DNA from 4 places in the Rothia endophytica genome. Region 1 is predicted to be linked to each of the others. Evidence: riboswitches for the same ligand, from Rfam matches in the RefSeq annotation. Region 1 holds a riboswitch; each other region holds the start of a gene.
What was found. A riboswitch is a leader RNA that binds a small molecule or an ion and turns the genes downstream of it on or off. The one in region 1 is predicted to bind S-adenosylmethionine.

Region 1 (7,989 bases):
TAACTTTCACCCCGTGGGCTAGTGCATCACGCACCCCGTGAGCTCCCGGAAAAGAGGGCAGAAGGGCGGGGTGGGTGTTGATGATACGGCCAGCAAAACGATCCACCAGCTGGGCATCTACGATGCGCATGAAACCCGCGAAGACAATGTAGTCGGGGCGATAAGCAGCGATTGCCTCTTCTAGTGCCCTGTTCCAGGCTGGGCGGTCTTGATAGTCAGCCGGTTGTACTAGGAAGGTTTCGATACCGGCGGCTACGGCTCGTTCAATGCCCTGACAGGGCTTATCTGCCCCCACTGCCACCACTTCGGTGGGCAGCTGACCGGCCTTAACGGCGTCCACAATAGACTGCAGATTGGTGCCCGAACCGGAGACCATTACAACAACACGCATGGACTATAGTTTAGCTCACTCACCCACGAGATGTTGCTCTTTTCAGCGGGGCGGTAAGGTGGTATCTATGTCTGAGAACCACGAGCAGCCGAGTGCGCCCAGCCTTGAAGCCCTAGAGAACATCCGCATCTGGTCGCGGTGCACCTTCTTGTCACTGGTTCTCGCTTTTGGAATGACCAACTTTCCGGGGTGGGGCAACGCTCTTGCACTGCCTCTTTTTGCGCTCACCATTGGCCTCGCTATCACCACCATGGTAAAAATGCTGAAGGCTAAGTTCCCCTTTTTCTCGGTGCTGCTGATGGTTATGATCGTGGTCTGGTCGCTCTTTCTTAGCCTCTCATCGGGTGTTCAATTACTCTTCCCCGAGACTGCCGGCAATTACGCCACCTGTCTAGAACAAGCGCTCACCATTGCCCGCAGCGATCAGTGCACCGAACAAATGAGTGAGGGTATTTTCAGTCAGATTATGGGCGGCAACTAGCCTAAGAGCTAGCTCCGACGCCGGGACTTAGGGCGGCGTATGACCGGCCGGAAGGTTTTCTTAGGCTCTTCGGCAGGCTCGGTATCTGTATCAGCTATCGTGTCAGCGGCCTCTTCCTCAGGCAGTAAGGGAGCCGAAGTTTCTTCAGCGCCCGTCTCAATCTCACTGCTGACGCTTTCAGCCTCAGGCACCGCGTCAGTTGCCGAGTCTAGTTCTGCGGCATCATCAGTGGTTTCTTCTCGCGTTTCAGCTCGTACGGAACCGGTGGCTTCTTCCCCGTTAGTCTCAGGAGTCTCAGCCTCAATACTTGCTACCTTCTGACCCCGGCGCTTGCGCTTAAAACGAGTCTTGGGGTTGGCGGCATCCTCTGCGAATCGGTCAAGCTCACCGGTGGTATCACGCACCAGCAGGTGGGCTAGTCCCAGACCCAGCATGATGCCAGCGGCCAGAAGCACCGCAGCATACAGCCCAAACAACAGGGGGGTGGGGCCAATCTCGGTAAAGCGCCCCAGGCCCAAAGACCCGTTGGCAATCCAGCCCAGCAGAGCTGTAACCGTAAAGGTAGGAACCATGCTAAAGATCGCTAGACAGAGGGTAGAGAGCGGCCAAGAACACCAACGGAAACGAATTTTGAGGGCAAACCACTCATCCAGGTGATTTTCACCTTCACGGAAGAACCACCAGCCTCCCACCGCACCGGCAGCTACCGGCACTACCAGCGCCAACAGCCCCAGTGGGTAGGACGCGTGCGGCAGAGCCCCCAAAATGGGAAGGGCGGGCATCACACCAGCGTCGGTGCCGGTCAAATCAATCGATGTACCGGTGCCCAGAGCAAAGCCAGCCCCGGAGCTCCATGCCATGGCGTATATAACAAAATTAGGGATGAGACCCAGCTGCAACAGAGTCAGAGCAGTACCGCCCACAGCCCCAGCACGCAGGGTCTGGTAGAGGGCGATAACATCATCCCAGTGCCAGAAAACAGTGAGCGCCAACAGCAGGGCCCCGCCAGCTCCCAGCGCCAGCACACTCACCAGAGCAGCACGTACCGCTGCCCAAATGTAAGAGCCAGCCCAGCGGGAATACTGGCTAAATTTCTTAACCCAGTCGGCAGCATTCACACCAATCATGGCAGCCAAGGAGCGTGACTCCGCATAACCACCGGCTAGGACACCCAGCGCCACTACCCACAGGGGAATAAGCGCCGCAAAAACCGGCGAGGTGGCAAAGTAGTCGCCGGTTGAAAGCGCACTAATAGCTACGCTAACCAGCGCGTAAGCACCCATACCGCCCAGTAGTGGCTGCCAGAATTGCCCCTCATAGGAGGCCCTCGCCAAACGCCTACCCGAACGGTAACAGAGCGCTAAAGGTATCAGTGTCAGCCCCAGAGGCATAAGACTCATCGTGCCCGAAATCGCCGAGAACGCACCCTGCGCTGGGATGTCCATAGCCAGTGGAACACCGTGCACCAGCAACCAAGTATGGCCGGCTACCGAGGTAGCACCGGCAAAGGTGCTGTTATCAAAACCGTTGGTATACCAAACAGCTGCCAACAAAAAGACAACGGCCAGGTAACTCAGCGCTGCAACGAGGGCAAGCTCAACGGCACCCTGCAACCACAGGGGCATGGGTAAAGAACGCGGGGGGCGGGCTGGTGTTTTCATCGCTTTTATCATGTCATGTTTCGTTTGCTGATACCCAAGCGCTCGGCGCCTTTACAGCAAGTTCCCCGAATGATGTTGGGCATGTTAGGTAAAGTGCACCTATGAGCATTGACCCATCCTACGTTCTGATTACTGGTGCCTCCGCTGGCATCGGCGCCGAATTTGCGCGCCAGTACGCCGCGGCCGGTTACCATTTGGTGCTGACAGCTCGCAGGGTTGACCCGCTGCAAGATCTGGCTGAGCACCTGCGGGCGGAGTGCGGTGTCAATGTTGAGGTGCTTCCCGCTGACCTGCTCAATCCCGATGATTTAGAGCGCCTGGTAGCCCGTTTACAGCAGGATGAAGCTCCGGTGGAAATTCTGGTCAACAATGCAGGCTTCGGTTTAGGCAGCTCTTTCGACGCTGCCACTGCCCAGCAGCACCTGGCGCAGGTGGATGTTCTCGCTAAAGTTCCGTTGCTGCTCATGCACACCGCTATCACTACCATGCTGCCCAGGGGCAGGGGGCGCATCATTAACGTCGCCTCGGTGGCAGCCTTCACCCCCGGCGGCACCTACTCAGCGGTCAAAAGATTTTTGGTGTCTATCTCAGAGTCAGCCAACCTACAGTACGCACCGCGCGGCATCACCGTCACAGCAGTCTGCCCGGGTCTCACCCACTCAGAATTCCACGACGCCATGGGGCAAGTAGCCCCTTCCCTACCTGGTTTTCTCTGGTTGACCCCGCAGAGGGTAGTAGCGGACGCCACTGCTGCTAGTCACCGGGGCAAAGCACTCTGCGTGCCCTCAGTACCCTACAAGGTTGCGGTGGGCCTCACCAAGGTTCTGCCCCGGGCAGCGGTAGCCAGGCTGATTGCGCGCACACGCAACTATTAGAGGAACAGCAGGGGTGTCATGAGGTGCCGTCGAGCCAGGGATTTGAGGCGGGCACGCCCCAGCTGCGATAGACCTCTGCCTTAGATGAGATAATTTCAAGCTCATGTACCGCCGCTGTGGCGCTCATCAGACCTTCCAGGGCAGCGGTTGGTAATGGGGTGGACGCCGCTGAGCCCACCGCGTGTAACTTAGGTTCGGCGTGCCGTCCGGCCCATTCCAGGGAGACTCGGGCGTCCACGTCCAGCACGTGATCGCTAAAGCGGTCGGTGAGCTCAGCCAACCAGCGGTCTGTCTCGGGGTAGGGGTAGAGACCCTTTAGCTCACCAAGGCTCAGCACCGAAATGTAGAGAGTGCGGTAGGAGCTGCGGCGCAAAAACGCCACCACAGTGGGGTGAGGGTTTACCTTGCGGATCTCGGCAAGGACGTCCGAATCAAGAAGAAGACCTACCTGGCTCATGCAGCTTTCAGAACACCGTATTCAGTAGCAGGGATGCCGCTCGGGTTAGGAGCCAGCAAGAAATTCAGGAACTCGCTACGCTCGTTCGAAATACGAGTGTAGTCCTGAATACTCATCGCGGTAAAACCACCGCGGGCAGGTACAGATGCAGCAGAGATATTCTTCTGGACAGAGATGTGGGGGCGAGCATTTGACATGGTGCCTTTGCGCGTAAGGTGCGCGTTCCTTTCATAACGTGCTCTTGTCTACACCAAACAGCGCTGATATGCGCGATGCAGACCGCTTCGTCATCCGAGCCACCCGTGAACATGGGGTTGGCGTTCAACTAAAGTCGGAGCTTAGCAGTTGAAACTCTTGAAGCTGGTTAAAACTCTAACCTACACCCGCCCAGCCTGTAAACAGGTTTCTCACCATTTGGTTGAGCAGATCAAGACCGGTAGCTACCTGTCCACCAGTTGCACCCTTTGCTTCTGCGATAAGCTAGAAGACTAGGTTTATTCAGAAGTCGAATGTACTCGTTTTTCACCCACTGAGGGAAGCTTCAACGATTATCCGCTTTTGAATTTGCCCCGGTTTATTAGATTTCGCACCGAGGTTACTGTGTCATCCACTTCTGCTTTCCCCGAGATTCCCGTGACTGCCCCTGCCTTGATTCGGCAGGTGGGTCACGGGGCCTATACGCGCGGTCAGCGGTATATGCGCGATGGCATGGTGGTGCGCTACACCTACGATGAAGGCGCCCGGACGCTGACGGGTCAGGTGGCTGGTAGCGGTTCAACACCTTATGAGACGTCCGTGATTTTTCCGGCTGAGGTGCTGGCCGGGTCATCATCTTTTACCTCGTATTGCTCTTGCCCTGTGTCCCATAACTGCAAGCATGCGGTGGCTCTGATGCTGACCGCCATTGACCGGTCTGCTAAGGCAAAGAAAGCGCTGACTGCTAGCTCTTCAACCTGGCGGTCTTCTGCTGAAAACGAGGTAGCTTCTCTCCCGGTGGAGAACAAACAAAAGCTGGTGGCGGACTTGCGGCAGCAGATGGCCCAGAGGGAAGCCGAGCTGGCGCTCCCGGCTGGTGACGCCACTGAAACGATGCCGCCTGCTGATGGGACAGCGTCCAAGTTACCTGCCTGGCGGCGGTCTCTTGCCTATTCTCTCTCTAGCCGGCCGAGCTTTGATAGCAGAACGCACGGGGTGTCCGGCGCCCTGGATTTACGGCTGGTGGTGCCGGGTAAGTACGGCTGGAGCAAAAATAACGGTGCCCCCAAGATTAGTTTGGAGGCGCGCCCGGTCATGATGGGTGCCCGCGGCAAGTGGATTAAGGGTGGGCTGACCTGGGAGAAATTCTCTGGCACAGCAGCCGGGGCGTCCGGCACGGGCCTACTCCCCGAGCATGCCAGTTGGTTTACCGAGTTCTATGCGGTCATTCGCGGTTCTCAGTCCATCTATTCCTCACACCGCGAGTGGGCATCCATTTCAAATGTTGATTCCTCTCTGCTCTGGCAGCTCTTGCGGTCCGCAGATGAGTTGAATTTGCCTATCCTACTTGATGGACAAGAGGCAGGTTTAGCGGTAGCTGACGAGCCTGCGGTAGAGCTCAGCCTTGAAAGAGTACCTGAACGCGGCAGTAGCAGCGATGCTCTGCGCCTTACCCCCATTCTGCGCTGGGGTGGCTACACCCTGCCGGCCAACCTGACCCACAAACTAGGCGTCACCCGCCGCGGTTTTATTGCACTGAGTGGGGCTGCCCAAAAACATTATGTGGATGCTGCCACCGCCGCCCGTTGGGAGTCCGCTCTGCCCTCTGCCCTAGCTCACCTCGATCAAGTAGCGGTGCCGAGTGAAGGCAGCTCGGTAGACGGTGAGAACCACCGCCCCTCCTGGCTCGACGCTGAGGCCCAGCTGGTGTTGATTCCGCTGGCAGAGCCGCTGGAACCGGTGGCCGAAGCTCTGGTGTCCGGTGAATCGGTCACCGTACCGGCCGCCGATGTGCCCACCTTTTTTAGCGATTTCTACCCCCAGCTCACCCGATCCCTTCCACTCTTTACCGCCGACGAAAAAGTGCAGCTACCCGCCGTCCGCTCACCACAACTAGTCTTAACCGTGGAGTTCACCCCCGGTAGCCAGGGCTTTGAGGCGGCCACCCGCTGGCACTGGGACTACCCGGCTCATCCGGTAGGCACCGATGATGAGGTCATTACCCTAGACGCTCTGGGCTACCCCGGTGAGGACAGGGCAGATATTCGAGATACTGCCTATGAGCACCGGGTGCTGAAAGAAGTGAAGCGAGTACGCCCCGGTGTTCCTTTTGGCAAGAATCGTTTTGAAGGCTGGTCTACCCGCACCCTGCTAGAAACCTATCTACCCGCCTACCGGGACATCGACGGGGTTCAGGTGGAACTACTGGGTCAGGTGCCGGAGTTCCGTGAACTGGATGAAGCCCCCGAAATCGTAGTCACCGTAGATGATACCCGCCGCCGTGACTGGTTCGGTCTGGGCATCGCTATCAAGGCCGGTGAGTGGCACGTTGCTTTCGCCGATGTGCTGGCAGCTCTCGCTAAGGGCCAGACCCACCTATTGCTAGGCAACGGCGAGTACTTTGCCTTAGACCGCCCGGAGTTCATGAAATTACAGGACTTGCTACGTGAAGCGCGGGAGCTTTCCGATAAGAGCGGGCCTCTAGAAATCAGCCGCCACCAGGTAGGGCTCTGGGAAGAGCTCGAAGAGTTAGCGGCTGAAACTCAGACCGTTGCTACCTGGGATGAGCAGGTCGCTGCCCTACTCGATCTTGACCACCACTCCCCTGCAGAGGTGCCAGCTACCCTTGTAGCCGAGTTGCGCCCCTACCAGGTGGAAGGCTACCAGTGGCTTGCCTTCCTTTGGGAGCAGTATCTGGGTGGTGTGCTAGCCGATGATATGGGCCTGGGTAAAACAATGCAGACCATCGCCCTCTTTTTACATGCTAAGTCCGTATGGGAGGCCGAGCAGGCAGAAAAAGATACGCAGGACGCCGATGAGACTCAGGCGAGCTTCCCGCCCTTCCTGGTGGTCGCGCCAACCTCCGTGGTGCCCAACTGGGTGCGGGAAATCCACCGCTTTGCCCCCAGCCTGAAGGTGGAAGGTATAGAAGAATCCACCCGAAAGTCAAAGCAGCGCCTGACGGACACCATTGCCGGTGCTGATGTTGTCGTTACCAGCTACGCTCTCTTCCGTCTGGACGAGGCCAGCTACTTCGATATCGGCGCTGATACCGAGTGGAACGGGCTTATTTTGGACGAGGCCCAGTTCGTCAAGAACGCCAAGACCAAGGCTCATAAGATAGCCCGCGACCTACCTGCCCGCGTCAAAATTGCGGTGACCGGCACGCCCATGGAGAACAACCTCATGGAACTATGGTCCATGTTCTCTATTTCTGCCCCCGGTCTCTTCCCTTCAGCCCGCGCCTTCAAGGACACCTACGCCACTCCCATCGAATCCGGGGAGGAAACCAAGGCTCTGGGCAGGCTGCGCCGGCGCGTGCGTCCGCTCATGAAACGCCGCACCAAAGAACTGGTGGCAGCTGACCTGCCCGAGAAGACCGACGTGCGCGTGGACGTCCCTCTGGCCCCTGCCCACCGTAAGGCCTATGACACTCACCTGCAGCGCGAGCGCCAGAAAATTCTGGGTCTGCTGGAGGACATGGATAAGAACCGTTTTACCATCTTCCAGTCCCTGACCACCCTGCGCCGTCTTGCTCTGGATGCATCCCTGATTGATGCTGAAAAGTACGGGGCAGTGGAATCCTCCAAGTTGGACTACCTGCAGGAGAACCTGCCCGAGATTATTCACGACGGGCACCGTGCCCTGATCTTTAGCCAGTTCACCAGCTACCTGAAAAAGATTGCTGAACGCTTGGCTGATATGGGCATCCCCTATCTCTACCTGGACGGCTCCACTCGCAACCGCGGGGAAATTTTGGAGGCCTTTGAGCAGGGCACCACCCCGGTCTTCCTGATTTCCCTCAAGGCAGGTGGCTTTGGTCTGAACCTGACCAGCGCCGACTACTGTTTCATCATGGACCCCTGGTGGAACCCTGCCGCTGAACAGCAGGCGGTAGACCGTGTGCACCGCATCGGGCAGACTAAGAA
Region 2 (7,989 bases), on a different contig from region 1:
AGGGTGGGCAAGAAGCGAACAAAGTTCAGGGTCAGCGCCAGAGCATGCTCCGCCACAGTCTTAGAGTGAAGACCAATCCCCGAGGTAATAACAGCCTCCTGACGGAAGCCCGCTGCGCGTGCCTGATCCGGGCCCGCCAGAAGCGACTGAACCAGCTCCACCTGTTCAAGGTAAGCGGCGGCGTCCTTCAGCTGTTCATTGGTGTTAGCCCAAGAAATCAGCACATCAGCGTCATAGTGTTCAGCGTCAATGTTCACGGTGGGGTCATAGGACACCACGGTGTCTTCCCCTTCAAGACCCAGGCGGGACTCATCCAGGGTGACAGAGGTAGGAACAAGAATTTTCACGAAATCTCCTCAAAAGCGCAGCCGTTGGCACGGCGGGTACAGCACCACTCTACCCAAGGGTGCGAGCTGGAGCACAAGAAATGACGCTAATCGGTCTTCGAAAATAGGTGGGCACAGCGCCCGCGGTTTAATCTTCGCGCAAGAGGTAACGGAAGGTCTGCACAGCCTCACTCACCAGCTGCTGGCGCTCACCCTCCTCCGGCACACCGCGCACAAAGTCTAGGTGCCGTAAAAGGGCGGTTGCAAGGTGAACGGCCGCGCTGGCTTTCTCCTCACCAGCGGCAGAGGCGGTGTTGGCCGTATTAAAGGGGAAGGGCCCGCGGCGGCCAGCTATCCTAAAGGCTGGCCAGTCAACGGTGAGCAAAAATGCCTGTAAGGTCTTTTCGCACTCGAGATTATGCAGTCGCATGCGGTAGCGCAGCTCCGGGTAACGCGAGATAAGATCTTGCACCTGCGTATACGTAGGGCCATCTACTGAGGCCACAATAATATCGAGCAGAAGGTGGGTGAGACGCTCAAAAAAATCCAGGTGCTGACGCGCGGCGTCCTTCTCAAGAATCTGCTCGGTGAGTTCTGGGGCACGTAAACCCATCACGGCGTCCTCTTTCACCGCAAAATAATTGAAGAGGGTGCGAGGGCTCACCTGAGCTTCGGCCGCTATTTCATCAGTGGTGGTTGCTTTCAAACCCTTCTCAGCTACCAGCGCCAAGGCTGCGGTGTGGATTGCAGTATGGGTGCGTTCACGGCGCGCTTGGCGCACAGACTTCTCAGGTTTGCTCACTCTCTCAGTCTAGCCGCTTACTTCCATCACCGGGGGGGGCAAAGACTCAGGCAAGTACGAGCGCATCTTGTCACACCTAACGGTAGACTCAGAACGGTGAACTTATTCTTGCCCACCATCGACATCCCTAATATTCCGGACTGGCTATCGGTAGCTTTGGTCGTTATCGATGTTTTGATCCGCTTGACCGTAATATTTTGGTTGCCCTATAACCGCAAACCGGTGGTGGCTCTGGGTTGGCTGATGGCCATCTTCTTCATTCCCTTCGTAGGTCTCATCGCCTTCCTGGTCTTCGGCTCTAACCTGGTGCCCAAGCACCGGCGTAGCCGTCAGCGGGCCATGAACCAAATCATCAAAGATGTCATCGGCGGTGAGGACGCAGTTTTGGGCGAGGTGGAAATTTCTGAACCCGCGCGTGTAGCAGCCAACCTTAACTACAGGCTGGGAGCTCTTCCTCTCATTGGCGGCAACAAGTTTGATCTGCGAGAAAGCAACAACGATGCCCTGGCAGAGCTCGCTGAACAGATTGACAAAGCAACCACCTATGTCCACTTTGAGTTCTATATCACCGCCCTAGACACCGCCACCGAGCCCCTCTGGGACGCCCTGGTGCGCGCCCACGAGCGCGGAGTGAGCGTCCGGGTGCTCATTGACCATATTGGCGCCCGCAAATACCCTCGGTGGAGGGAGCTACAGCGCAAACTCACCGCTGCCGGAGTGCCCTGGCGTCTCATGTTGCCCCTCAAACCCTGGAAGGGCCAGTGGCAGCGCCCCGACCTGCGTAACCACCGCAAAATTGTGGTGATTGACGGCGAAATCGCCTTTACGGGGTCACAGAACGCTATCCACAGCTCCTATAACCTCAAACGCAACCTCCGAAAAGGCTTGGAGTGGAAGGACCTCTCCTTTGTCTGCACCGGTCCTGTAGTTCACCAGCTCAACGCTGTGTTCGTCTCGGACTGGTACGCAGAAACCAAGGAACTTCTGCTCTCAGAAATTGACGTCAGCATCATCAACGACGCCAGGGTGAACATCAACCAGCGTCCCTTAGCGCAAATTGTGCCCTCAGGCCCCGGGTTTGAAACCGAAAATAACCTACGTCTGATCAACCACCTGATCTACAACGCTGAAGAGCGGGTCACTGTCTGCTCGCCCTACTTCGTACCAGAAGAAACCCTCTTGCAGGCACTGACCAACATGGCGATGTCCGGCATCGAAGTCACTCTCATCGTGTGTGAAAAGGGCGACCAATTCTTGCCCATCATGGGTCAGCGCTCCTACTATGAGCAGCTACTGCGCGCCGGGATCAAGATTCAGCAGTACCCCGGCCCCACCGTCCTCCATTCCAAGTTCATGATGGTGGACGATGAACTAACCTTTATCGGTTCCTCTAACATGGATCCCCGCTCCTTCGCCCTCAACTTTGAGGTTTCCACCTTCATCGTGGACAGGGGCATGGTCTCTGAACTTGAGCGTATTGCCAGTGATTACATCTCTGAATGCAAAGAGCTTCGCTACGACGAGTGGGTCAACCGGCCCGTTTACCAGAAGGTCACCGAGAATGTATGCCGGCTGTGGAGCGCCCTGCTCTAGCAGCGCTACTGACCCAACGAAGGTAGTTGCTTAGGCAGGGGCGACTGCCTCACCATCAAAGCGGCGCCCCTGACCGCTACCTTCGTATGCCAGTACGGTAATGTTGCCCGGCCCGGGTTTGATCTGCCCCATCTGCTCAGCTGGCACCTTCGCGCCAACATCCACAATGACAGCCCGCAGGTGTGACCCCGCCGGAATCAGAGCATCGCCCATGATGATGCTGCGCTCAACCACCGCACCTGCCTCTACGGTTACTCCGGGGCCAATGACGCTGTGTTCCACACGGCCGTGAACCCTCGCCCCGTGTGCCACCAAAGACCCCTGAACCTGCGCAGTGGGGGCGATATAGGCCGGCGCGTAAGGGTCTGGGTGGGGAATAATAGCCCACCCCGGGGCGTCCAGCTGGAGCCCCTTACCCTCTAATAGATCCATGTGGGCACGGTAGTAGGCGTCAACGGTGCCCACATCTTTCCAGTACCCCTCCATCAAAAACTCGTGCACGGCACCGTGCTGAACCAGGTGTGGGATGAGAGTCTCACCGTAATCCCCTAGAGTCTCCCCCACGGCGTCGGTATCAGCTCGGTCGACGCCCTCTAACAAGACATCCAGAGAGTTTCGAAGGGCGGTCACCGAGAAAACGAAGATCTCAGTGGCAATCTTCTGCGACGCTGGAGCCTTAGGCTTGTAGTCGTAAGCAACTACCTTTTGACCATCAGTGCGCACCACCCCGTAACGGGAGGCGTCCTCATCAATCTCGGTCGTCACAATCGTGAGGTCAGAGCCAAGCTCATCGTGCTGCTCAAGGACCGGGCGCAGGTCCAGCTGATAGAGGTGGTCTGCGCTCATCACTATCACGTTCCGTGCACCCACCGATTCCAGCAGAGGCACCTGCTGGTAGAGAGCGTGCCCGTTACCGCTGGCAAAACCATCCACAGCATGACCCTGAACCGGCGGAAGAATACGCAAACCATCGCGGGTGCCATCCAGGTCCCAGGGGCGTCCACCGGCAAGATGCTGGTTGAGGGTGAAGGGCTGATACTGCTCCACCACCCACACGTGACGCAGCCCAGAGTGCACCAGATTAGACAGGGCAACATCAATCATGCGGTAGATACCTGCGAAAGGGATAGCCGGTTTAGACCTGTGATCGGTCAGCGGCGAGAGCCTGCTCCCCCGGCCACCGGCAAGTACCAGGGCAACCGTCGGCGGCTGCTGGGTATGCGGAAAGGGATCTGACATGGCAACCCACTCTCAGTAGTAAGTACACATCTTTGTACTAGCTATACTCGCACACTTTAGCCCTCTGAACACCACAGATGACGCCGGTATTCTCTTCTACCAGGCTGGAGGGCTAGAGCCGGGGAGCACAGCAAAAGAAACCTTCAAAAGTACGGTCTTACTCCACACTTTTGAAGGTTTCCTTATGATTCCTGGTGACGCACGGGGCGTTCCGGTCAGCTGGTCCTAGCGGACGTTGCCGTCCGCGGCGCTGCGCTGACCGACGTAGGCGCCGCGGTAGGCTGCAGCCGGGTGGGTATCTGCCACCTTGGTGATGCCCTCACCGAAGAGGTTCTCCCGCAGGGTGGAACCTTCGTAGGCGGTGCGGTAGCGGCCGCGCTTTTGCAGTTCGGGCACCACGAACTCCACGAAGTCTTCGAAGGAACCGGGGGAAACATGGTAGGCAAGGTTGATTCCGTCCAGGCCGCCCTCGTCAATCCAGCGTTCTAGCTCATCGGCAACGGTCTGGGGTGAGCCCACGATGACCTCGCCCATGCCGCCGGTCGCGCAGTGCTCAGCGATATCGTGACGCGTCCAGTCACGATCCTTGGATTGTAGGGTGAAGGGGGTCAGGAAGGACTGAATCGACTCGGTCTCAACGTACTTGAGCGCCTCGTCCTCATCGAACTGGGAGAGATCCACACCGCTCCAGCCGCCGATAATTGCCTGAGAAGCTTCTAAGTTGGCGTACTTCTTGTACTCCTCGAACTTTGCCTGCGCCTTCTCGTCAGTCTCATCAACCACAACCGAGAGCATGGCAAGAATCTTGGCATCATCACGGTTACGGCCCGCTGCTTCAACAGCGTCGCGGATGCGGCCGGTCAGCACCTTGGTCAAGTGGGGGCGCAGGGCGGTGATGAAAATAGCCTCAGCGTGCTTTCCAGCAAACTGCTGGCCGCGGGATGATGCGCCCGCCTGGAAAATGACCGGGGTGCGCTGGGGTGAGGGCTCAGACAGGGCGATACCGGGCACGGTGAAATGCTTCCCCTTGTGCTCGATGGGGTGCACCTTGGTGGGGTCAGCGAAGATACCATTTTCACGGTCACGTAGCACCGCGCCGTCCTCCCAGGAACCTTCCCAGAGTTTGTAGCAAACATCCAAGAACTCATCTGCGATCTCGTAGCGGGTATCGTGCGGGATCTGAGCTGGCAGGCCCTGATTCTCAGCAGCTGACGCCAGGTAACTGGTCACCACGTTGAAGCCCACGCGGCCGCGGGTCAAGTGATCAAGGGTGGAGTAGGACCGTGCCAGGGTATAAGGCTGGTTGTACGTGGCAGCTGCGGTGACGCCGAAGCCAATGTTTTTGGTAACCGCTGCCATCGCTGAGATCTGCAGGAAGGGGTCGCCCACCGGAACCTGCGCGCCGTCGCGCAGGGCATCGGCCACCGAGTTCTTGTAGACGTCGTAGACGCCCACCACGTCGGCGATGAAGATAGCGTCGAAAAGGCCCTTTTCGCAGACCTTTGCCAGATCAGTCCAGTATTCGATGGTGTTGTATTCATCGGCGCGGTTGCGGGGGTGACGCCAGGTGCCGAAGCTCTGGTGGCTGGTGGTGGTCATATCGAACGCGTTGACGACGATGCGCTTCTTCTCGGTCATGAACCGGTGCCTTTCGGGTCGGCCCTCACACCCCGTGCCTGGCTAGCGATACAAAAATGGCGCCTAACCTCTTGTGAAGGTGGCGCCTGGTTGCGCCGTACTTGCAGTTATCTGCCGGATCCTCATCTGGGGCACCCCGCTACGGGAGAGGGTTGCCGCCCAACGAGCCAGAGCTTAGCGTTGGGTCTCATGATCGCGGTTTTAGTCTAACCAGGTGAGGGGGCGCTGAGGCAAAGTTCAGGGGCTCTGTTTCACACTGTGAACCGGGTTGGGTTCTGTTACGGACGGCTGGCTGTCACGGAGCGTCACAAACGTTAAGAGGCGTCACAGGCTAGATTTTCAGGCACCGTGCCCATAGGCTGAAGCCACCGATAACCATCCAGAGCGACCGAGAGACTTGGCTCCACGACGTCGCAGCAACCACCCACAATAGGGGCCGGTGCTAACGCCAAGAAACGATGGAGAAAGCAATGAGCGCACTCACGCTACAGCACACCCTCACCGCCTGTGACATCAGCTTCTCGGGCATCGCTAAGAGCTTCGCCGGCGAGCGCGGGGCAGTCCACACGGTCCTCGAAGGTGTTTCGTTCACCGCCTATCCGGGTGAGATTATTTCGATTATTGGTTCCTCAGGCTGCGGTAAATCAACGCTGCTACGTGTAGCGGCTGGTTTGGAAGCAGCCAGCGCGGGTGAGGTCACCATCGACGGCGCTGCCGTTCGTGGCCTAGATTCACGGGTAGCTATTGGGTTTCAGGAGCCCAGGCTTTTACCCTGGCGGTCTATTGCTAAGAATGTGGCTCTGGGGCTACCCAAGGGCACCCCTAAGGACGACGCTCGGCAGCATGTTGATGCCCTCTTGCGGTTGGTGGGGTTGGGGGATTATGCGGCGCATCGCCCCCGCGAGATTTCAGGAGGCATGGCGCAGCGGGCATCCCTGGCGAGAGCGCTAGCACGTAACCCCGGCGTCCTTCTGCTCGATGAGCCTTTTGGTGCGCTGGATGCCCTGACGCGTATCAAAATGCAGGATTTGCTGCTGGATATTCATGCTCAGGACCCCGCAACCATCCTATTGGTTACCCACGATGTGGAAGAAGCTCTTTACCTATCAGATCGCGTGATTGTGCTAGGCACATCTGATCCGCACTCGCCTGCCACTATTACCCGAACGGTTGAGGTTCCCGGGCACCGGCCCCGTGATCGCGGGGATCTAGACCTCGCTTTGTTGCGCAAAGAATTGCTGGCTGAGCTCGGCGTCGAAGAGCACTAAGTATCAGCCCTCTACTTTACCGGGTATCTGCCCCACCTGGCCCTTGCTTCTTGCACCTACACACTACGAAATTTCAAGGAAACCCCGTGTCAATCTTTTCTCGTTTCGCCCAATCCTCCGCCCTCCTGGCCGCTGGCACCCTGCTACTGACCGGCTGCCTGGCAGGTGAAAACGCAACCCCTGAGGCCTCAGTCTCAGCCTCAGCCGCGGACACCACAATCACTGTCGACTACGCCACCTATAACCCGCTCTCCCTCATCATCAAGGAAAAAGGGTGGCTAGAGACTGCTCTCCAGGATGAGGGTAAGACCGTGGAATGGGTGCAGTCAGCGGGGTCGAATAAGGCTAATGAGGCTCTGCGGTCTGGGGTTCTTGACGTCGGCTCAACCGCCGGGTCAGCGGCGCTCCTTGCCCGGTCGAACGGCTCCCCCATTCAGGTGATTGACCTCTACTCCCAGCCAGAATGGGCTGCTCTGGTCACCACCCCCGACTCCGGTATCACCTCGGTTGCAGACTTGGCCGGTAAGTCAGTTGCAGTCACCAAGGGTACCGACCCCTACTTCTTCCTGCTCCAGGCACTTGAAGAAAACAATGTATCACCGCAGGATGTCACGATCGAGCAGCTCCAGCACGCTGACGGCCGCACCGCTCTCACCAAGGGCTCGGTGGATGCCTGGAGCGGGCTAGACCCCATCATGGCGGGCACTGAAATTGAAGACGGAAACATCCTCTTCTACCGCAACGTTGACTTCAATACCTACGGCTTTTTGAACGCTACTGAGGACTTCATCGCTTCTGATCCCGAGTCTGCTCAGACCATTGTTGATACCTACGAGTACGCCCGCGAGTGGGCTCTAGCTAACGAAGATGAGGCCATTCAGATTCTGGCGGATGAATCGGGTGTCACGCTAGAAACCGCACGCACCGTCTGGGAACGAACCAATCTAGACATTGATAACGTGCCCGGGGAGGCCCAGCGCACCGTGCTGACAAGGGTTGGCCCTTACCTGGTTGAGTCCGGGGACGTCGCCACCCAGGCTGATGTGGACTCCGCTTTGGGCAGTCTCATCCACGATTCCTTTGCCACCCAGGCTGACCCTGCACATATCTCGGCTCTGGTGAG
Region 3 (7,989 bases), on a different contig from region 1:
GGGCACTACGAGCGGTTTCTAGTTCGGTCGCCAAAGTAGCGAGTTGAGTATCGGCTGCACTGCGAGCGGTGGTGATACCGGTGTCAGCGTCAGCCTTGGCTCCGGCTGCGATGCGCTGGGCACTCTCTGCGGCGCGGACCTCCGCGGCAAGAGCCGGGTCGTTGCCTGATGCAGCGAGTGCCTCACGCTGAGCGGAGAGGTCGTCGTTGGCAACGGTGAGCTGTTCATTGGCGGTTCGCTGGGCTCCCTGAGCCGCAAGGATATCAGGGTTAGTGCCATTGTTAATGCCGGCACTGTAGTTGTCATAAGCGCCCTGGGCGGCGGTAAGGGCGCTCTGGGCTGAGGTGACCTGACCGTCCAGGGTGGTGCGCTGGCTATCCAGCTCACCCTGCAGGGCTGAGGCGTCAATCGTCGCTAGGTTCTGCCCCAGTTCTACGCGGTCACCAGGTTCAACGGTGACAGAACTAATGGGTGAAGTGAGGTAGGTGGTGACTGACTCTACGGTACCGGGGCTGACGTGCCCCTCAACTCTCACACGGTTACTTACATCTGAGCTAGTCAAAATGAGGTAGTCAGTGGCGGGGACTTCCGAGGCGCTCTCTTCCCCACCCCTCAACAAGGACGTCAACAGGACACCGATGAGTATGAGTGCCAGGAGACCAGAGCCCACCCACATCAAAGTTTTGGTGAGGGTAGACATCTTTTTACGGCGCACGGGTCGGGAGCGCCGGGACGCCGGGCGATGGTGTGCCGGAGCGGCTGGTTCGAAGCTGGGGTCGTTCTGCATCGGGGTCGCTTTCGATGATAGGGAGGTGAGAGAGACTAATAGCCCTGTCTTATCCCTCAGTATAGGGAGCCTCTCCCCCGCTATTTCAGCTTCTCACCGCTAGATTCCCAAAAATCATACCTAGGGATGACTCATGATCTTCCAGCTCTCAACCTCTAGGCTGAGCCACCCCTGCTTACTTGAAGAAAGAGCTACCGCGGGCGTCCTGCTCTGCCGATGCCCCGGACCGCTCTTGTGCCTGCGCGATAATCTGCGCCTGCTGTTCGGGGCTGTAGGTTTCATCGACTACGCGCACCACTTCAGAGATGTCGTAGATTTCATGGTCGGTGAGGTAGTTAGCTGAGTCAGTCAGCACATCGCGCACCCGCTGCTCCAGCTCTTCCAGGGTGGCGATACCCGCTTCTTGCAACACCACGGTTTCCTCTGCGGCGTCCTCCTCAGTGGCCTGCGGGTCATCCTCAGACTCATAGAGGGTGAAACTGTAGGCACGCTCATCATCAACATGGGCAATATTCACAATGATGGTAAAGATTCTGCCGGTCAGCTCAACATAGGTCTTATCAAGCTCAGCAGTCTCTACCACCACCCCATCTATCATTTCTGGAGCGTCATACTCAAAGGCAAACTCAAAGTCAGCGGCAAGGGAACGAGCAAGCGGAGCGATACCGCGATCAGGTGTAAGCATGGTCCAAGACTACCGGGTGCAACTTGGACGCCCGGTCGCTACATTTCTTTACCCGAGGTTTCGGGGACACGTAGGCGAGTGAAGATAATCAAGCCGATGCCGATGACTGCAAAGAGGGCGAAGGTGGCGCCCAGCCCCAAACTGGCGAGCAACAGAGGGAAGGTCAGAGAGACCGCGAAGTTAGCCATCCAGGAGACAAAAGTAGCCACCCCCATACCGGCACCACGCACAGAGGCCGGGAAGATTTCGCTCATGAGCACCCAGGTCACCGGCGATACCGCACCCTGCTGGAAGACCAAGAAGACAATAGAGATAAAGAGGGTTGCCCAGGGGCGGGCGGATGCATCCAGCAGCTGGGAGCTGACCGCCAGCGCTGCCAGTGAGACAGTAGTCCCAGCCAAACCAATGGTCAGCACAGTGCGGCGCGGGAAGCGTCCAACAAACCACAGACCAAGGGCGGCACCAACTACCGAGAGCACACCATTGGAGATATTGGCGGTCAAAGCTGCATCTGTAGAGAAGCCTGCTTCGCGCAGCACCTGAGTTCCGTAGTACATGAGAGCGTTGACGCCAGTTGCCTGCTGCACAATACCGATTGCAGCAGCAACAAGCAGGAGGGAGCGCAGTGCGGGATCCCGCCACAGCTGACGGACGGCACCGCGCTGCACGGTGGAGTCCTTGCGGTAGCGCGGGGACTCCGGAACGATGAGCATACCCACAAAAAGCAGGATCGCAGGGGCAATTGAGATGGCGAACATGATTCGCCAAATGGAACTCTCGTGAGCAAAAGCAGTGCCGATAAAGGCGTTGGTGACGTAGGCTGCCAGCTGACCGAAAACAATCATGAACTGGTTGCGGGTCACTACTGAACCGCGGCGGTTAGCCGGCGAAATTTCTGCCAGGTAGATGGGTACCACTGCTGATGCCGCACCGACCGCCAGACCAATGATGACACGAAAGACGATAAAGACCGACAAAATATGGGCGGACGCCAGCCCCAGCGATCCCAGAGCAAATACGACAGCTAGAGCGAGGAGGACGCGGCGACGTCCAAAGCGGTCAATTAGCTGACCTGCTACCAGAGCACCGAAAGCAGCCCCCAGAGTCAGTGCTGAGGTAGCAATGCCCTCGGCTGCCGGTGAGAGATGGAAGTCCTGCTGCAGGAAAGGTAGAGCACCGTTGATAATGCCGGTATCGTAGCCGAAGAGGAACCCGCCCAGGCAGATAATCCAGGTGTAGAGGTTCACCCTGCGTGGGTGGGTTGTATTCATGGTGCTCCTTGATAGACCTGAGATATTCTAACGCTCTTTTTCTTATGTGGGAGCCTACCGGTGAACCGCCACACAGATGCGCGCCGCGATTCCCAGGTAACGTTCAGACTTATTGAATGTGAGCTGTAATATATCCTGTATGACTGAGAACGGTAACACTCCCACCCCTGAAAATAATCCCCCCAACACTCAAAGCTACGGTTCTTACGGTTCCCAAAGTGGCACCTCGCAGAACCGCGGGGCTTACCAACAGCCCTACGGCGCTCCTACCTATGGCACACCCGCAGGTGACCCCCAGCAACCCGGCGGCAAAAAGCCCAAGAATATTGTTGGCATCGTTGCCCTGGCACTTTCTGCCCTTGGTTTTATGCTGGGCCTCTTCCCCGTAACAGCCCTCTTTGGATGGCTTCTACTCTTTGCCGGTTTCGTAACAGGTATCGTGGGCCTTTTCCAAAAGTTGAAGGAAAAAATCACCTCAATTATCGCTATCGCACTTTCAGTGGTGGGCACCATTGCCTCGATCATTGCAATTGTTATTTTCGCGGCAAATACCTTTGCAAATGACCCCGAGTTTGAACAGATGATACAGGACGCTCAGGCCTCCGTATCTGCTGCAACAACCCCCAGCGCATCAGCAACAAGCCCCAGCGCGGCTGCAGAAACCTCACCACCGGCGGCACAAGCCTCAACAGGTACAGTAGAAACCAGCTCCGCTGTAGAACCAACGTCTGCTGCAGCTGATAGTAACGCAGCAGCAGATGTGCCCCGCCAGCACACCAACGCCCTCAAAGAGGCCCGCAGCTACCTTGAATTCTCGTCTTTCTCTTACGCGGGGCTCTACGACCAGCTGACCAGTGAGTACGGTGGAAAGTACCCAGCAGAGGCTGCCCAGTACGCTATGGACAATCTTGAAGTTGATTGGAATGCTGAAGCGCTTGAAAGTGCTGAAAGCTACCTTGAATTCTCAGCATTTTCTTATGCAGGTCTCTACGAACAGCTCACCAGCGAATACGGGGAACAGTTCACTCCTGAAGAGGCCCAATACGCCGTCGATAACGTTGAGGCCGACTGGAATGCTGAGGCACTTGAATCAGCTCAGTCGTACATGGAATTCAGTAGCATGAGCGACGACCGCCTCTACGAACAGCTCACCAGCGAATACGGGGAACAATTCACTGCTGAACAGGCCCAGTACGCTATGGACAACCTCTAATCTCAGACTAAAAGCCGCCCACTTCTTACCTTGAAACTAATCTAGGTAAGAAGTGGGCGGCTTTTTGGTGTCCGCTTCGTCGGCGTAACCCAAAGCGAGCAGAGCTTAGAAGGGTGCGATTTTGGGCGGCGCGGGGAAGATGGCGTCCAGCTGAGCCAAATCGTCCTCGCTGAAGCGAGTAGCTATGGCGGCAGCGTTGGTGCGCACCTGGTCAATGGTGGTAGCACCAGCAATGACCGATGACACCGGGCGTTGCTGGGCCAGCCAAGAGAAAGCAACCTGCACCTCGGTCAGTCCGCGCTCGGCGGCAAACTCCGAGAAAGCGCGCATCTGATCCCAGTCTGTCGAGTCCAGCAATTCGGGCTTGATGCGGGTCAGGCGCCCTTCAACAGCGTCTTTACCGGGGTTATATTTACCGGTCAGCAGACCGTTAGCCAGGGGGAAGTAGGGTAGGACGCCCAGGCCAAACTCGCGGGCAGCGGGCAGTACTTCTAGTTCAGCGCGGCGGTCCAGCAGATTGTAATGGTTCTCTGCGGCGATGTAGCGAGTGCCTAATTGCTTGCCGATATATTCCGCTTGGGCTATCTGCCAACCGGAGTGATTGGAGCTGCCAATATAGCGCACTTTGCCCTGCTCAATCAGAGTGGCAAGTGCTCCCAGGGTTTCTTCCACGGGGGTGACGGGGTCGGGGGTGTGGTGGAAGTAGAGGTCAATATAGTCAGTGCCCAAGCGACCCAAGGACGCTTCGATAGCGCGCATGATGTAACGCCGGGAACCTCTCACCCCGTGGTCAGTACCGTTGGCGCCATCCATATCCATGCCAAATTTAGAAACAATCACGATTTCGTCCCGGTCAATGCCGGTGTCTTTGAGCGCCTGGCCGAACATGGTTTCAGATACCCCAGGCCGAGCCCCGTAAATATCGGCAACATCAAAGAGAGTGATGCCCTGCTCCACGGCGGCTGCCAGCACATCGTTGGTGCCGGTCTGAGTTTCGGTGGCGGTTTTGCTTCTACCCAGGTTGTTACAGCCCAGGCCCACGCTCGAAACGGTTAGCCCACTGTTTCCCAGTTGACGATATTCAATGCTCATACCTCTACCCTAGGTATAAGTCTTCAATCTTACAAAACCCGGTGGTACTCAGGGAAAAAGTCCCTGAGTACCACCTCGTAGAAAGTTAAGAACATCAGATTAGAGAGTATGAAGTAGGGCCTAGTTTATGGTGGCAAACTCCCCCAGTATCAGCAACTCCCAGAGCGTTAAGTTGTTCACCGGTACAACTGCTGATTCCATTGCTGCCGGTCACATTGAACCGGAGCTGGACAGCCCAAGGACTCGTGGCTACTGAACCACCAATAATATTCGGAGTCGCACCAGAATTGGTATCTGTATGCGTTCCAGCGGTAGCCACTGCTACGGAGCTGAAAGAAATTGCACACGTCGCGGCGAGCACGGTGCAGAACTTTTTAATCGAAACAATGATTATAAAACCTTTCAAGAAAAGTAAGAAAAAAGCTCCACTCTCACCCAAAGAAACCGGTGCGACCTTTACATACCATCGCAATAAAGCCCGAAATATTACTGTCATGTGTCTCAACACACCCGACACAAAGTCAAAAAGCTGCACAGAGCGGCGGTTTCTTGCCAGCGCCCTGCCTGCGCTTTTAGTGTAGAACCATCAAACCTATCCAGAGCGACCGAGAGACCTAGCTCGATGACGTCGCAGCAACCACCCCTGACGGGAAAGGTGCTCCTGCTAGGACCGATAGAGTGCATCACCAGCGGTCCACCCACCGCACTGTGTGGCACCCTCCCGCCACCAATGGGAGCGGCCACCGCATTCTTTCGGGTCCACCCAACGACCTGTAAGGAAACCATGAGTACCTATACACCGGCGCTCTCCTACGAACTCTTCCCACCGCGAAGTTCTGCCAGTTGCGAGAATCTGCTGACGACCATCGACCAGCTGGCGCCCACCAACCCCGACTATGTGTCGGTGACCTACTCCGGCGACCGGGCTCGTAAGCAGAAAACCCTGGCCCTGCTAGACCATCTGGTCCACGAAACCCAGCTCACTCCCCTGGCTCACCTCACCTGTGTGGGGCACACCGCCGAGGAGCTGGAAGCTGCTGTTCGCTGTATTCTGGCGATCGGCGTCCGCGGATTTTTAGCCCTGCGCGGCGACCTGCCACCGGGCAGCACGCAGGCCCCCGATATCCCCTTTGCCCGGTCCCTGGTTGACCTCATTCGCCAAGTTGAGACCCAGGATTTTGCCCACCTAGCAGCAGGACGCGTGGCGGTGGGGGTAGCTGCTTACCCCTCTCGGCACCCGGAGTCCAGCTCGGAACTGCAGGATATTGAAATTCTGCTCTCCAAGGAGCGGGCGGGGGCTGACTTCGCTATCACCCAGGTTTTCTTTGAGGCGACCCGCTACGAATCCCTGGTGCAGCGGGCCCGAACCGCGGGGGTAACCCTACCCCTGATTCCGGGCATCATGCCGGTCACCAGCCTGCGCAGGCTCACCACGCTCTGCTCACTAGCGGGCCTGACCGTACCCCAGCAGCTGGCCTACGACCTTGAAACCGCGAGCGGGGACGCCCAACGACACCGTATCGGGGTGGAGTTCGGCGCCCGCCTACTCCAAGAATCCCTCGACGCCGGTGCCCCCGGCATCCACTTCTACACCTTCAATGAACACGCAGCGGTGCTGGACGTTCTCGAGCAGGTCAACCTGCCCCGCTACAGCACCCGCTTTGAAAACCCCCTGGCCGAACTGACCTACGCCTAAAAATATCGGCCCAAAGACCTTATAGAAAGACACCACCATGACCACTGTTTTCCCCACCGCAACCATCACCGGCTACCCCCGTATCGGCGCTCGCCGCGAACTCAAGCGCGCTGTTGAAGCCTACTGGGCGGGTAAGTCCAACCAGAACGAACTGAAGCAGACCGCCCAGAAGATTCAGCAGGACGCCTACCGCACCCTTACCGAACGCGGCCTGACCGACGACTACGCTATTCCCGCGGACTTCTCCTTCTACGACCAGGTGCTCGATACCACCCGCCTCTTCACCGCCCTGCCTGCCCGTTTCGAGTCGGTACGCGACGACAGCGGCCTAATCGACCTGGACGGCTACTTCGCCCTGGCTCGCGGCACCGAGCACCTGCCCCCGCTGGAGCTGACCAAGTGGTTCGACACCAACTACCACTACCTGGTGCCAGAAATCGGCCCGGCCACCGGCTTTACCCTCAATACTGAAGCTCTCGACGACCTGCTGGCAGCCGCTGAGGCGGCGGGGACGTCCGCCCGCCCCAGCATCACCGGCCCCCTCACCTACCTGCTCCTGGCGAAAGCTGAGGACGGCTCCCCCGCCGACTTCGCGCCCCTCGACCGTCTAGCAGACCTGTTGCCCCTCTACCGAGAACTGCTCGCCCACCTGGCCAGCCGCGGTGTGCGCTGGGTTCAGTTCAACGAGCCCGCCCTGGGTGCTGACCAGGCTGTGAGTGAAGCCGAGCTGGTGCAGCTCATTGAGAAGACCTACGGGGAGTTCACCCAGCTCTCTGACCGCCCCTCCCTGCTGGTCACCAGCCCCTACGGCAACCTGACCGGTCTATTGGAACCCCTGGTTACCTCGGGCGTAGAGGCCCTGCACCTTGACCTGGTATCTACCGGTTACGATCAGGACGCCCTCGCCCGCCTCTTCGGCGGCGATTCGGCTCCCCTGCTGGTGGCAGGTGTAGTGAACGGCCGCAATATCTGGCGCAACGACCTGGCAGCCTCCCTCCACACCCTACAGGCAGTGGGAGCGGCGTCCGTTTCAACCTCGACCTCCCTGCAGCACGTGCCCTACGACCTTGACCTGGAAACCGGGCTCGACCAGAAGCTCACCAGCTGGCTGGCCTTTGCCCACCAGAAAGTCAGCGAAGTTGCCCTGCTCGCTCGGGGACTCGCTGAAGGACCAGAGGCTATCGCCACCGAGGTTGAGCAGGCCAAGGCAGCGCTGGCAGCGCGCGCCCAGTCCAGCGGAGTCAA
Region 4 (7,989 bases), 210 kb from region 1:
CGCGCCGAACTGCCCGAGCCTCCCGCTGAGCGCCGCCGCCGTCTCAAGGCTGACTGGGGTTTCTCCGATGAGGAGTTCCGCGACGTGGTCAACGCCGGTGCAATGGACGTCATCGAAGAGACCATTGCAGCTGGTGCCCCCGCTGCTGTGGCGCGTAAGTGGTGGATGGGTGAAATCGCTCGCATCGCTAAGGAACGTGAAGTCGAACTGACTGACACCGGTGCGACTGCTCAGACCGTCCTTGAGCTCAATAAGCTCATTGAAGCCAAGAAGATTAATGACAAGATTGCCCGCCAGGTGCTGGGTTTTGTCATTGACGGTGAGGGTGAGCCCGCTGAAATTGTTGAGAAGCGTAGCTTGGCAGTTGTGTCTGACGACGGTGCGCTAACCACCGCTATCGATGAAGCTTTGGCTGCTATGCCCGATGTTGCCGATAAGATCCGTGCCGGTAAGGTGCAGGCTGCCGGCGCTATCGTCGGCCAGGTCATGAAGGCAACCCGCGGTCAGGCTGATGCCGGACGCGTGCGTGAGCTCATCCTTGAAAAGCTGGGAGTAGAGGGCTAACCCACCCTCCTTGAAAAGAGCAGGGCGCAGGATCTTCTTCCTGTGACCCTGCTTTTTCTTTTAAACTAATAGGCGCCCGTGCAGTAATGGACGGGCGCCTACACTCGCACTACCGGGGTGTGCTGAGAGGGGCACACTCCTCAGGAGGCAGGAGTGATTGAGTGAAATAAAAAGAGCAGGGGATATAAGCGTTGGTTGTTGATAGCCCCTGCTGCTGAGAAAGCACTCAATACTTTTTATGCCCGAATATTTTAAATGTATCTATTTTTTATCGGACAGATGAGATAGCAAAAACGCGTAGTCCCAGGCAATGTCGCGCCAGGCGGTGTACCGCCCTGAGCCTCCACCATGCCCGCCATCCATTTCCGTCTTGAGCAGCGGAACCGGTGAATCTGAAGAGATAATTTCACGCAGTTTAGCTACCCATTTCGCAGGCTCAACATACAACACACGTGTGTCATTAAGAGAGGTGACTGCGGCTATCGCCGGGTAGGCAGTAGCTCGGATGTTTTCGTAAGGGCTGTAAGACTTCATATAGTCGTAAACTTCACGGTTTTCGATGGGGTTACCCCATTCTTCCCATTCCAAAGCAGAGAGCGGAAGCTCTGGGTCGAGGATGGTAGTAAGGGCGTCCACGAAGGGAACCTGGGCTAGGCAGGCTTTGTACTTCTGCGGCGCCATATTCAATACGGCCCCCATGAGCAGACCGCCGGCAGAACCACCCATAATACCTATCCGTTGTTCGTCCACCCAGGGGAGTGAGGCGAGAAAGTCGGTGGAATCAATGAAATCTGTGAAGGTGTTCTTCTTGGTTAGTTTCTTGCCTTCGGTGTACCAGGACCGGCCCATCTCGCCACCGCCGCGGATATGAGCAATCACAAATACAGCGCCGCGGTCGAGGACGCTCAGGCGGGCTACAGAGAAGTAAGGATCCATTGAAGCTTCATAGGAACCATAACCGTACTGAATCACGGGGTGCGGTTGTGTCCTATCCATATCAGCTAGGTGCATGACAGAAAGAGGAACCATGGCGCCGTCGGCAGCTGGCGCCCACATGCGGTAAGCGGTGTACTGATCACGCTCGTAGCCCAGAACCGGTGTTTCCCGGCGTAGCACCAGCTCATCGGTATCAGGGAAGTAGTCATAGACACTGCTGGGCGTGAGGAAGGAGGTGTAGTTGAGGCGAATCACCGGGGACATAATGTTCATCCCTGAACAGGAGGAGGTGTAGAGCTCCTCACTAAAGCCGCCGGGCTGAGTAAACTCGATACCGCGGGGGTTGCCTACGGCGAGCTGATGTGACAGTGAGCTGCGGGGTGCAACAAAGACCTTAACCGTGGTGTTCTCCCGCGCCATGACCGCAAGGTGGTTGCGCGAGAAGCTAACGCTCTCGATGCGTACATCGTCGCGGTGCGGCATAAGAGCCACCCAATCAGCCCGCAGACGCTCAAAGGGTACATAGGCCTCGGGGAGAGGGGCTATGACGATTTCTGAGTTGGGCGCATCAAAGTCATGGGTGAGCACCAGGTAGGCTCTTCCATCGACATCGATGATGTCGGTGCTGTACTCAATCCTTTGCTCCCTGCTAATAATCAGCGTGGGCTCTACCTCGCCTAACTCGTGAATATTGACCACGCGGGTTTCAGTGTACTCAGAGTTACCGGAGGTCAACACCACGTGGGTACGGGAGGACGACATCCCCGCTCCCAGCCACATGCCCTGATCCTCTTCGGTATAGAGAGCAATGTCATCAGCCGGGCTACTTCCCACTCGATGAGCACGAATCTGATAGGGGCGCCAGGAATCATCGGCTACAGCATAGATAAGGTGGTTAGCGCCCGAGGCAAAGAAAGCTCCGGCGAAGATATCTTCAATCTTTTCATCCAGCATCTGGCCGGTTTCAAGGTTTTTAAAGTGCTGGGTGTAGCGCTCATCGCCGGTGTCATCGACCCCAAAGGTCAGCAGTCGTCCGTCGCGAGTAACCTGGAAGGAACCTAGTGAGAAGAAAGGTAGGTCTCGGGCAAACTCGTTGCAGTCCAGCACCACTTCTTCACCCTCAAGCGGCTGACCGGGCACCACCTGCGGTGGTGTATAACGCTCAACAACGCTGCCTTCTGTTAAGGCAGGAACCCGGCACATAATGGGGTACTGCTCGCCGGCCACCGTCCGATTGAAATACCACCAAGCACCCCTGCGGGAGGGAACGGACATATCCGTTTGCTGAGTGCGGCCTTTAATCTCTTCAAAAATAGCGTCGCGCAGCGGCTGCTGATCAGCGGTAACCCCATCGGTGTAAGCATTCTCTGCTGCGAGATGGGCAAGCACCTCTTCGCTCTCTTTATCACGCATCCATTCGTAGTAATCAATGAAAGTATCGCCATGATGAGTGCGCTCGCTGGCGATGCGCGGGGGACGGGGTGGGGTGAGCGTCATGAGATGCCTTTCTGATGGTTTCTTCTCCAGTCTAGTGGAGAGAGGTTTCCCCATAAGAGCAGGAGCGCGCTCCTAGTCCGTGCGTGGTCTTAATCCAAACTGTGTAAGAGTGAAAGTTACACCTGCGTAACTTTTGCAACAAATGAAACATGCTGACATCTTGCGGTGCTTTCTTGACGCCATCAAACCCGCTAAGGAAGACTAACAACAGGTCAAGAGCGCCAGCACTAAGCCTCAGCTAGCTGGCCGGCAACCCTCCACCTGCGGTGGGGTGCCCTGAGTGAAGACCTGACACATCCCAGACGGGCATGTGTAAGCGCGGGACCGATGTGCCTTCTCCTTTGGTGCATCACCTTCCGGTAGACCGGGAGTTACGGCATGCGGCCCCACCTTGCGAGATATTTTCCTCACTAGAGACTGGAGCTACCAACATGACGACCTCACAGAACATCCCTACTCCCAGCAAGCCTGCCGGCTGGAAATTTGAGACCCAGCAAATTCACGCTGGTCAAGAACCTGACCCTGTCACCGGTGCACGAGCTTTGCCGATTTATCAGACCACCTCTTTTGTCTTCAAGGATTCACAGCAGGCGGCTAACCGTTTTGCTCTCTCTGAGCTGGGCCCCATCTATACCCGTATTAATAACCCCACCCAAGAAGCGGTAGAAAACCGTATCGCGGCCCTAGAAGGCGGAGTGGGAGCGCTGCTGCTCGCATCTGGTCAGGCAGCTAATACTTTCTCGGTTCTTAACATTGCCGGGGCAGGGGATCACATCGTTGCCTCGCCCTCTCTTTACGGCGGTACCTACAACCTCTTCAAATACACCCTGGCGAATTTAGGCATTGAAACCACTTTCGTTGATGACCCTGCAGACCCCGACAGCTGGCGCGCTGCTGCTCGCCCTAACACCAAAGCTTTCTTTGGGGAGACCCTACCCAACCCCCGCGGGGACGTGCTGGATATTGAACCCATTGCAGAAGTAGCTCACAGCGTGGGTGTTCCCCTTATCGTGGATAACACCGTAGCAACACCTTATCTGCTGAACCCCATCAAGCACGGTGCTGATGTTGTGGTGCACTCTGCGACCAAATATCTAGGGGGCCACGGAACCTCTGTGGGTGGTGTCATCGTGGACGCAGGCACCTTCGACTACGGCGCTTACCCCGAAAAATACCCCCTCTTCAATCAGCCTGATGAGAGCTATCACGGCCTGGTCTACGCCCGCGACCTGGGTAAAGACGGCGCCTTTGGCGTCAACCTCTCTTACATTTTGAAAGCCCGCGTGTCCCTGCTCCGTGACCTGGGAGCATCAATTTCTCCGACCAATGCCTTTAACATAGCGATCGGGATCGAGACCCTCTCACTCCGCATGGAGCGACACGTGCAGAACGCCGCTGCAGTTGCCCGCTTCTTATCCGAGCATCCCGCAGTTGAATCGGTAGTTTACTCGGGTTTGGAAAGTTCACCCTACTACGGGCTGTCTCAGAAATACCTATCCCGTGGCGCCGGTGCAGTCCTGGGTTTCACTCTCAAGGACGCGGATGCTCCTACCGCCCAAAAATTTGTAGATGCGCTGTCCTTACACTCCCTCCTGGTCAACATTGGCGACGTGCGCAGCCTGGTAGTACACCCGGCGTCCACCACGCACAGCCAATCAACGCCAGATGAGCTAGCCGCCATCGGCATCAATCCCGCCTTTATTCGCCTCTCGGTGGGTATTGAGCATATCGATGATATTTTGGCTGACCTCGAACTGGGCTTCGACGCACTTTAAAGTACGAAAGGTAAATCGATGACGATTAAAACCTCGACCACTGATACCGCTGCTGGCACCCGTGAGGACGGCGTACTTAAGTACGCCCCGATCGGCGACCTAGCCCTTGAAAACGGTGAAACTCTGCCCGATGTCGTCATTGGCTATGAAACCTGGGGAACCCTCAATGAAGCCGGCGATAATGCGGTGTTGATTCTGCACGCGCTGACCGGTGACACCCACGTCTCTGCTGGTCGCGCGGCTTCGGATGCTCCGGCAGAAGTGCGGGCGGCAGCTGAAGCAGGTGGTTGGTGGCCTACCGCTGTGGGCCCAGGGCGAGTCATCGATACCGATAAGTACTTTGTGGTGTCCCCCAATATGGTGGGGGGGTGCTACGGCTCAACAGGACCGGCTTCCCCCTCACCCCTTTCCATAGATCCTGAAGGCAAACCCTGGGGCTCCCGCTTCCCAGCTGTTACCATTCGGGACAGCGTCCACGCCGAGAAGGTACTGGCTGATCAGCTGGGCATTACGTCTTTTCACCACGTGGTGGGCGGCTCACTGGGTGGAGCGCGCGCCATTGAATGGGCGGTGACTTACCCCTCCCTGGTGCGGTCGGTAGCTGTGCTGGCTTCGGGTTCGGCAGCTACAGCCGAACAAATTGCCTGGGGGCACATGCAGAATCTAGCGATACGCCAGGACCCCAACTTTGCCGGCGGCGATTACTACGACGGCCCCGCTCCTGATACCGGGCTGGCCCTTGCCCGACGTATCGCGCACACCACCTACCGTTCGGCGGCTGAACTGCACTTCCGGTTTGGGCGCGACGAACAGCCGGGCCACGAGGTACTTGCCCCCAAGTACAGTGAGCGCGGCCGCTACCAGGTGGAAAACTACCTGGATTACCATGGGCAGAAGTTGACCGCGCGTTTTGACGCCAACTCCTACCTAGCGATCAACGAGGCGCTACTGAGCCACGATGTGGCACGTGGTCGCAGCAATCTTGAGAAAGCGCTGGCTCTTTCCACCTGCCGATGGACGCTTGCCTACGTTGACTCGGACCGCCTCTTCTTCCCATCCGACACCCAGATTATTGCTGCCTCCCTGCCGCAGCCGGTGGAGCCCGCCGTGATCCATTCACCCTGTGGACATGACGGTTTTCTGATTGAACACCGCCAGCTGGAGCGTATTCTGCTGCAGAGTTTTGAGGCGCAGGACGCCGCAGACGGGCAGAAGACTCGCTCAGCCGGCCGCGCCTACCCACACAAGTATTTGAGGGTGGTCGCCTAACTATAATGCTCGGCAAAAGCCCGGGGAAGCTATGTTAGGTTGGAAAAAACACCCCGCCCAAAGGAAAACTTATGTCCCAGTACCTGGTTGATTTTTCAAATGCCGAGCCAGCACGGGCAGGCACCCACCTGGTGGTGCTCTTGCACGGTTATGGTTCTCACGAACGAGACCTTACCGGGCTGATCCCTTACCTTCCATCCGATGAGGTAACCTACGCGTCCCTACGTGCCCCTCAACCGGTAGGGTATGCCCTCCCCGCAGACGCTGAGAGCGCTTATGCTGGCCAAGCTGCCATGGGCTACCAGTGGTGGCCGCTGAATGCTCAGCTAGAAACGGTTGGCTTTCGAGCCATCGAGCTGGCGACCGACTATGTACTGGACTGGCTAGAACCCCTAGCTGCTGACCACAAGAGCGTTACCCTGCTGGGCTTCTCCCAGGGCATGGCCGTGGCGACATCCGTGGCCCGCCGCCGTCCTGAGCTTATTACTGCGGTGGTAGGGCTTTCTGGCTACGCAGTAGATGGCGGTTCTGATTACTTTAGGGACGCCGAGCTCACCGGGAATCAGAAACTACAACTTTTCTGGGGGAGGGGAGACTCAGACCCCGTCATCACCGCAGAGAAGATTGAATTCACCCAGCAGTGGGCGGGGAAGTATACCCGGGTGGAGCAAGAGCTTTACCCCGGCTTAGCCCACGGCATCGCTGCTCAGGAGTTGACTCATATTTCGGCTTATTTGAGTGAAAAGGTGCTGGGTTAGTCCCTTTCTACCTGCACTGCCATACCATTGAGCTCCACGACATCCCCGGGGTGGAGCTGTTTACCGCGCTGTTCACAGATTTCATCGTTGACCTTGACCAAGCCATCCTGAATGACAATGCGGGCGTGGGTGCCATTTTCTACCAGGTTAGCCAGTTTCAAGAACTGACCTAGACGGATTATCTCGTCACGAATAAAAACAGGTTCAATGTTGCTCATACCCCATACTTTACCGCCCCATACGCCCCGGTGTGTGCGGTAGGCTGGTAGGTGCACGCCTCCACAGATGAGCGTGCATTTTTTGCAAATCCAAGCACGCCACAACCGGTGGCGCAGGCTCATAGGAGTATCCAACACATGGCAGCGAAGTCCACGCTCGATAACGTCATCTCACTCGCGAAGCGCCGCGGGTTCGTCTTCCAGGCAGGTGAAATCTACGGCGGTTCCCGCTCAGCCTGGGACTACGGCCCCCTGGGCGCAGAGCTCAAAGAGAACATCCGTCAGCAGTGGTGGCAGACCTTTGTCCGCGGACGCGAAGACATGGTGGGTCTGGATTCCTCCATTATCCTGCCTAAGGCAGTGTGGGAGGCTTCCGGGCACGTAGCAACCTTCACCGACCCCCTGGTGGAGTGCCTCTCCTGCCACTCACGCCACCGCCAGGACCACCTGATTGAAGCCTTTGAAGCCAAGAAGGGCCGCGCACCTGAAAACGGAATGGACGATATCGTCTGCCCTAAGTGCGGCAATAAGGGCCAGTGGACCGAACCGCAGAACTTCTCAGGTCTCATGAAGACCTTCTTGGGCCCGGTGGATAATGAAGAGGGCCTACACTTTATGCGCCCCGAGACCGCTCAGGGTATCTTCGTGAACTTCAACAACGTGGTGACTGCCTCCCGCAAGCGCCCGCCTTTCGGCATCGGTCAAATCGGCAAGGCTTTCCGCAACGAAATCACCCCCGGTAACTTCATCTTCCGCACCCGTGAGTTCGAACAGATGGAAATCGAGTACTTTGTGCACCCCGACGATGCACCCAAGTACTACGACCAGTGGATTGAAGACTGCTGGAACTGGTTCATTGACCTGGGTATCAACCCCGATAATATGCGCAAGTTTGACGTCCCCGACGACGACCGCGCCCACTACTCAGCTGGCACCATGGACCTTGAATACCGCTTCGGTTTCCAGGGCGGC

Region 2: linked by a shared signal. The riboswitch ahead of ABD982_RS08320 (LLM class flavin-dependent oxidoreductase) and the one ahead of ABD982_RS08150 (nuclease PIN) in region 1 are both predicted to bind S-adenosylmethionine.
Region 3: linked by a shared signal. The riboswitch ahead of ABD982_RS08725 (methylenetetrahydrofolate reductase) and the one ahead of ABD982_RS08150 (nuclease PIN) in region 1 are both predicted to bind S-adenosylmethionine.
Region 4: linked by a shared signal. The riboswitch ahead of ABD982_RS07165 (O-acetylhomoserine aminocarboxypropyltransferase/cysteine synthase family protein) and the one ahead of ABD982_RS08150 (nuclease PIN) in region 1 are both predicted to bind S-adenosylmethionine.

What each region holds. Positions count from the first base shown of each region.
Region 1 is NZ_BAABKP010000002.1:350,739-358,727, forward strand. Features, by position in the region: gene purN (phosphoribosylglycinamide formyltransferase) at 1-391, opposite strand, end outside; gene ABD982_RS08130 (hypothetical protein) at 459-872, shown strand; gene ABD982_RS08135 (cell division protein PerM) at 881-2,533, opposite strand; gene ABD982_RS08140 (SDR family NAD(P)-dependent oxidoreductase) at 2,635-3,408, shown strand; gene ABD982_RS08145 (PIN domain-containing protein) at 3,425-3,865, opposite strand; gene ABD982_RS08150 (nuclease PIN) at 3,862-4,062, opposite strand; SAM riboswitch class IV at 4,098-4,225, opposite strand; gene ABD982_RS08155 (DEAD/DEAH box helicase) at 4,466-7,989, shown strand, end outside.
Region 2 is NZ_BAABKP010000003.1:29,460-37,448, forward strand. Features, by position in the region: gene ABD982_RS08300 (NAD(P)-dependent oxidoreductase) at 1-347, opposite strand, end outside; gene ABD982_RS08305 (TetR/AcrR family transcriptional regulator) at 475-1,128, opposite strand; gene cls (cardiolipin synthase) at 1,225-2,721, shown strand; gene ABD982_RS08315 (glucose-1-phosphate adenylyltransferase family protein) at 2,752-3,960, opposite strand; gene ABD982_RS08320 (LLM class flavin-dependent oxidoreductase) at 4,186-5,598, opposite strand; SAM riboswitch class IV at 5,691-5,793, opposite strand; SAM riboswitch class I at 5,971-6,063, shown strand; gene ABD982_RS08325 (ABC transporter ATP-binding protein) at 6,069-6,866, shown strand; gene ABD982_RS08330 (aliphatic sulfonate ABC transporter substrate-binding protein) at 6,953-7,989, shown strand, end outside.
Region 3 is NZ_BAABKP010000003.1:123,889-131,877, forward strand. Features, by position in the region: gene ABD982_RS08695 (efflux RND transporter periplasmic adaptor subunit) at 1-787, opposite strand, end outside; gene ABD982_RS08700 (hypothetical protein) at 963-1,472, opposite strand; gene ABD982_RS08705 (MFS transporter) at 1,511-2,743, opposite strand; gene ABD982_RS08710 (Ltp family lipoprotein) at 2,883-3,956, shown strand; gene ABD982_RS08715 (aldo/keto reductase) at 4,062-5,048, opposite strand; gene ABD982_RS08720 (hypothetical protein) at 5,294-5,629, shown strand; SAM riboswitch class I at 5,638-5,728, shown strand; gene ABD982_RS08725 (methylenetetrahydrofolate reductase) at 5,833-6,744, shown strand; gene metE (5-methyltetrahydropteroyltriglutamate--homocysteine S-methyltransferase) at 6,782-7,989, shown strand, end outside.
Region 4 is NZ_BAABKP010000002.1:141,672-149,660, reverse strand. Features, by position in the region: gene gatB (Asp-tRNA(Asn)/Glu-tRNA(Gln) amidotransferase subunit GatB) at 1-564, shown strand, start outside; gene ABD982_RS07170 (S9 family peptidase) at 826-2,997, opposite strand; SAM riboswitch class IV at 3,208-3,322, shown strand; gene ABD982_RS07165 (O-acetylhomoserine aminocarboxypropyltransferase/cysteine synthase family protein) at 3,429-4,772, shown strand; gene metX (homoserine O-acetyltransferase MetX) at 4,791-6,041, shown strand; gene ABD982_RS07155 (alpha/beta hydrolase) at 6,113-6,799, shown strand; gene ABD982_RS07150 (RNA-binding S4 domain-containing protein) at 6,796-7,017, opposite strand; gene ABD982_RS07145 (glycine--tRNA ligase) at 7,156-7,989, shown strand, end outside.